2 regions of the Paenibacillus sp. MABNR03 genome follow, and region 1 is predicted to be linked to the other one. Evidence: riboswitches for the same ligand, from Rfam matches in the RefSeq annotation. Region 1 holds a riboswitch; the other holds the start of a gene.
The links. A riboswitch is a leader RNA that binds a small molecule or an ion and turns the genes downstream of it on or off. The one in region 1 is predicted to bind FMN.
Positions count from the first base shown of each region.

Region 2: linked by a shared signal. The riboswitch ahead of AAIH57_RS04525 (DMT family transporter) and the one ahead of ribD (bifunctional diaminohydroxyphosphoribosylaminopyrimidine deaminase/5-amino-6-(5-phosphoribosylamino)uracil reductase RibD) in region 1 are both predicted to bind FMN.

Region 1 is NZ_JBCIYR010000003.1:816,930-820,069, reverse strand. It holds gene ribE (riboflavin synthase) at 1-604, opposite strand, end outside; gene ribD (bifunctional diaminohydroxyphosphoribosylaminopyrimidine deaminase/5-amino-6-(5-phosphoribosylamino)uracil reductase RibD) at 652-1,755, opposite strand; FMN riboswitch at 2,111-2,275, opposite strand; gene AAIH57_RS18925 (peptidylprolyl isomerase) at 2,430-2,861, opposite strand; gene lysA (diaminopimelate decarboxylase) at 3,067-3,140, opposite strand, start outside.
Region 2 is NZ_JBCIYR010000001.1:1,049,016-1,052,155, forward strand. It holds gene AAIH57_RS04520 (amidase) at 1-576, opposite strand, end outside; gene AAIH57_RS04525 (DMT family transporter) at 720-1,700, opposite strand; FMN riboswitch at 1,846-1,994, opposite strand; gene AAIH57_RS04530 (DinB family protein) at 2,076-2,573, opposite strand; gene AAIH57_RS04535 (CGNR zinc finger domain-containing protein) at 2,705-3,140, shown strand, end outside.

The sequences.
Region 1 (3,140 bases):
CCGGATGTCCTTTGCCGTACTGGAGCAGATGATCCACATATTTCCCCAAAATATCACATTCAATATTAATGGTATCGCCCGGCTTTTTCACTTGAAGTACAGTCTCCCCAATGGTATGAGGAATAATCGATACGGTAAACGAGGTTTGTGTCGTCTGCACCACAGTTAAACTAATACCATCCAGTGTTACCGACCCTTTGGGAATCAAGTATTTAAACATCTGATGGTCGTCCGGTTTAATCTCAAATACAACAGCGTTCTGATCACGTGTGATACTGCCGATCACTCCCGTGCCATCCACGTGCCCTTGCACGATGTGTCCGCCAAAACGGCCGCCTGACTGCATGGCCCGCTCCAGATTCACTTTGCTCCCGGATTGCAGCTGGCTGAGATTAGTATGCCGGTAGGTTTCAGGCATGACATCTGCAGTGAATCCTCCACCTTCCAAAGTCGTTGCCGTTAGGCAAACTCCGTTCACAGACACGCTGTCGCCTATCTTCAAATCATCCATGATGGCGGAAGCTCCGATGTTCAGGACCATTGCTTCGCCTTTTCGACCAATACGCCGAATCTGACCGACTTCTTCCACCAAACCGGTAAACATGCTGCCGCCTCCTTATTCTCGTTTCTCTTCTTGCAATTTCATTTCCGTTACTCAGGCCAGACAGGGATTCCACCAATACTGATATTATCTCCAACTTGCTCGATTTCCAGCTGATTCAATTGGATGGCTTGGCTCATGCGTTCCACACCTTCGAATCGGAAGCTGCCCGGTGTATCGTACCCGCCCACAATTTTTGGAGCGATAAACATCAACAGCCGATCCACCAATTTCGCTTCCAGCATCGCACCGTTCAATGTGCCGCCGCCTTCAAGCAGGATGGAACCAATCTCTCGATCGCCCAGCTTGCTGAGCGCACTCAGCAAATCCACTCTTGGTCCTGGACCACAACGTATAATTTCCACGCCATAGGCTTCCAGACGCTCGGCCGCCTCAGCGCTTGCCTCATCCGTCGTAAGCACCCAGGTTGGTGCAAGTCCGTCCTTGACCATTTTTGAACCTACAGGAAGGCGGAGCTTGGAATCCACAACGATTCGTACAGGGCTGATCCCTTCCACTTGAAGGCGAGTGGTGAGCTCTGGGTTATCTGCAATAACCGTATCCACGCCAACCATAATACCCTGATGACGATGACGCAGCGCATGTACGATTTCGCGTGCAGGTTCGTTGGAGATCCATTTGCTGTCTCCACTGCGGGTAGCAATTTTGCCATCCAGCGTAGATGCTGTTTTTAAGGTAACAAACGGTAGGCCCGTGGTAATGAATTTAATGAATTTCTCGTTCAAACGTCTTCCGCGCTCGCGCAAAACGCCGACTTCGACCTCAATGCCTTGTTGACGCAACATGCTGATCCCTCTGCCGGATACCTGCGGATTGGGATCTTCACAGCACACCACGACTCGCTTCACTTTTTCGTGAATCAGACGTTCGCTGCACGGCGGCGTTTTGCCATAATGACTGCAAGGTTCGAGGGTTACGTAAACCGTACTGCCCTCGGCATCACTGCCTGCCATATTCAGTGCATGTACTTCTGCGTGGCCTGTACCCCGTTTGAGGTGACTCCCCAGACCCACAACCCTGCCTTCTTTTACAACTACACAACCAACGACAGGATTAATTCCTGTTTGCCCTTGTGCACGTTCTGCCATATCCAACGCAAGCCCCATATAAAATTCATCATTGATCATTTCCAAGTCCGTTCACCCCACGGTTAATATCTTAAGTTAGAGACCTCCCTTCCATCAGAGAGGTGGTTGTACCATATCCATAATAAAAAATCCCCACCCGAACAATCGTTCGATGGGGATGATGAGAGACATGTGTCACCAGCAGGATGTCGTTGATACGTTTGCCAACAGCACTTTGCCCAAAACTCCATTTCAGGCAAGTGAAAGCAGACACATACCTTAATGAACTTCAATTACAGGTAAAGAGCTTCTATGATGTGGCATATGTACGGAAAATGTCGGGATAACCGACTCTCCCTGCACAGAAGCAGACTTCTGGTGCAGCAACACATCTGCGGAATGCAGTCCATATGGGCTGCACCCTCTCCTTCTCCCATCCAGACTATACTGTCGGTTCTGGAATTACACCAGATCAGCCATCTGCCACAGGCAGACAGGTCACGGACTTTGCACCAGGTGCTGGATTGATATCCTTACACTATGCATCACCGCCGGTAGGGAATTGCACCCTGCCCTGAAGGATCGTTGCGTTATTAATTGGATGTTAGCACTTTAACGCCAAAAAATCAATTGTTTTTTGTTCCTTTTTGTCACATACTAACTTTTAATAAGCTAGAGAATACAAAAAAACCGCTTCGTTCAAAACGAAACGGCTCTTTCTTGTCTTGCAAGAATAACAATTAAACTTCTACGACTTCAACAGTTTCCATTTTGTCGCGACCTTCGAAAGCATCTACGAACTCCATACCTTTGGTTACTTTACCAAATACGGTATGTTGTCCATCCAGATGCGGCTGTGGTTGGTAGCAGATGTAGAACTGGCTTCCGCCTGTGTTACGGCCTGCATGCGCCATAGCCAACGTTCCACGCTCATGTTTGTTCGGGTTGATCTCACAGTTGATCGTGTAGCCAGGGCCACCTGCACCGGAACCGTTAGGGCATCCGCCTTGAGCTACGAAGCCCGGGATAACGCGGTGGAATACAAGTCCGTTGTAGAAACCGGAGTTTGCCAGTTTCTCAAAGTTTGCCACTGTGTTTGGAGCTTCTTGATCGAACAGGTCGATCAGAACTTCTCCGCCGTTTGCCATTTTGATTTTCGCTTGTTTCGCCATATGTAAATGACTCCTTTCGTATTGACCATCGTTAATGGTGCCAGAACGCATGGCATGGGCCAAGCTTTATAGCACTTTTCTTAGTGTACACCGAAATGGGATTGATCGCAAAATAATCAGCATATTTTTTGAGAAAATATCCTTAAAATCAAAAAGAAGACCAAGGGATGTCCCTTTTGGTCTTCTTTAAATTATATTCAATAGATTAACGGGTTACTGGCTGCTTGGCAATACGCTCCGGCACAAGGTCATTCTGGATGATGTCCTGATACGTTTCGC
Region 2 (3,140 bases), on a different contig from region 1:
AGTGGGTTTGAGTCCGAATAGCCCGCTGAAGGAGGCAGGAATTCGGATCGACCCACCACCATCACTGGCTCCGGCCAGCGGGACAATTCCTGAAGCAACAGCTGCTGCGGCACCGCCGCTTGAACCTCCAGGAGAGTGATTCGTGTTCCATGGATTGCGACTAGGCCCGTGAAGACGCGGCTCGGTAATGTTTTTCAGGCCAAATTCCGGTGTATTCGTATGTCCAATAATTACAAAGCCCGCATCACGGAGACGGGTTACAAAATTTGAATTGCGTAATGCCCGATGATCCTTCAGCAGACGAGAACCTGAAGTCAGAATCTCACCCTCCAGCGATTGGGAAATGTCTTTAAGGAGCAATGGCACGCCAGCAAAAGGCTGTTCGCCCGGGCGAACGTACCCCGCTTCCGTACGGGCGCGTGTTTCATATGTACGAATGACCGCATTAAGCTGCGGATTAACTTCTTCCAAACGTGCGTAGGCCGCTTCCAACAATTCAACCGGGGTAACCTCCCGTGCTCGAATCAATTCAGCCAAACCAATGGCATCGTAAGAAGTATATGAAAATGAAGACATGATGATCGTTCCTCTCCAAATATATTAATGACTACAACATTCACTCCATATGTCATCGTACCACTGGAATTGTTAAAAGACAAAAGGCACTGCACATCTATGGAGATGCGTCAGTGCCTTTTCATTTATTTATATCATCTTAATTAGTCTGTCCGAAGCTTTGGAGCTGCGTCTGCAGCCGTGGAGGATCGTTCCTGCTGTTTGGATATGGCGAACAGGGCAACCCAGATCAAAATGAATCCAAGTAATTGTTCCCAGGTGATAAGCGTCCGGAAAGCAATCCAGTTTACAAGCACACCCGCCATCGGGAAGCTAAGCTCCGCGAGTGTGGCCACCGAGGCTTTGGTGGATGAGAGACCTTTATAATACAACAGCAGACTCAGTAATCCAGGCAATAGGGCCTGACCCAAAATGTTAAGCGCAACAGCCGCTTGTTCGCCTGTACCCGAAGGTAATGTCCAGGCAGCACCTTCGTTCCAGGTCATAAAGATCAACAGCGGGAGAGCTACGACGAAGCGAAGGGAGGTGACCGTTTCATAACGGGTTTGCCCCAGCATCAGTCGTCCCATTACCGTAGAGCCACCCCATAAGGCCGCTGCCCCAAGGGACAACAGGCTGCCTGCGTGAATCCAGTTGTTCCAGTTTCCAAGCGGAAGTGTAAATCCGAACGTAAGCAGATAAGTTCCTATAAGAGCAACAATGAATAACCAGCCGAAACGGCGCGGTAATGTTTCCTTGAGCAGTATCTTGGCCAAAACAATCGCGAAGATAGGCTGCATCTTTTGCAGTAACAGTACCGTGTTCGGATCATTGTGTGTAAGTGCCAGCGTGAATAAAACCGTTGCCAGTGCTGAGCCACCCCATGAAATAAAGATGACGGCAATCCAGTGGTGGGCTCGAAGATTTTTCAGATCGGCGCGGAATTTCCAGAGGACCGGAATAGCGATTAGACTCACAATGATATGTTCCACCAGTACAATTTGGGTAGAGGTCATCGTTTGTAATAAAATAATGCGGAACAACGGATCCACACCCCAAAGGGCTGCACCGAGAACAACGAGCCAAAATCCGGTGTTGCTTCGTTCCTTGCGATAAACAGTTGATGCATGTTGGGTCTTTTCCATATTCAGGACTCCTTCGTCAGAACACGGAATCTTCAGTTGGCAAAATCGACAAAAGCCCCCGTTTTGGCATACACCAAATAAACGGGGGCTCATCCATGGACATATCATCAGGAAAGAAACCTTCCCCTGAAGGGATATGTCATGTGTTGATCTTCTCTCATCCGGACTGTACCGTCGGCCTTGGAGTCACACCAAGTCAGTCGCCGTCGTCCATAGCAGTCAACAGCGAGTCGCGGGCTGGTTCCGAAGAACATCACCGCCGGTTGGGAATTGCACCCTACCCCGAAGATCCTATTCAATTTATAGTGTGTGTACAAGTTGTAACATTAATAAGTTCATCTTATTCCTGTAAGCGCTAGCAGTTCAAGTGTTTTTTTAGAAGACGATATTCCAGCTCCCTTGCTGCCTGCGGAGCAGTACGATCTGTCCCGCATGATATGCATCGTGTAAAACCCAGCGGGCGAGTTCATGTCCCAGCTTTTCCTCTGTATTCATATTAGGAGCTTCGAGATCGGATTGCTGTAGAGAGGCTATCTGTGCTCGAAGCTCGGCAGATACGCTATGAGTGTCTTGTATGACTTGGTTCCAGCCATCGGTATTTAAGGGATCCCCTGAATCCCCAAAAGTGGAAACGTTGTCGTCAGCTGCGGGCTGAGAAGGTGTGGTTCCCTGAATACGATACAACAAGCGGTTATTGTAATAATACATATGGTTAACCAACTGCCAGATGCTTAGTCCACCGGAAGGAGGAATCCAGGCAGCCTGCTCGGCTGTGAGTCCTTCCAGCGCCTTAGCCAACGGTACAATCCAATTACATTGATCCCATGTGTCATCTTTTTGAATCAGCAATAGATCTGTTGCCATGGTATTCATTCATATTCCTCCCTGAATTCGTGGTAACTAGCTAAAGTACTTAAATGTCGTTACAATTAATGTAACACAAAATAAGTTGAATGTAACCACCAATTATTGATTAAGATAGTTACATCTTCGCGGAGGTACGTATGGACAGACTTTGGACAGACTTTGTAAACAGTGATTATCACGACTGGCGTGGCGGAGATCGATCGGAAGATAGATTGGCCAAGCCCGAATGGCAGCAACGGTTTCTAGAACAGTGGCGCTTGCAGGCATCGATACCTGCTTCTATTGAAGAAGAGACATCCATGAGAAAGTTCAGAATTGAATTACAGGCTGTGGCAACCCGTCTCTCTGAAGGAGCATCATTAACGGATGAGGAACGGGAGTGGTTGAACGCTATTATGGAGAAAGGACGTGGACATCGAAAGCTCAGCGTTGACAAACAGCAGTTGAGAGTGGAGTGGATTCCTGTGGGAGCTCATTGGCAGCAGGTGATGGCAGAGGTCGCCGCTGATTTTGCCATAACACTCACACAAGGTGAAGGAGCGAGGATTCGAATTTGTGACAATGCAGACTGCC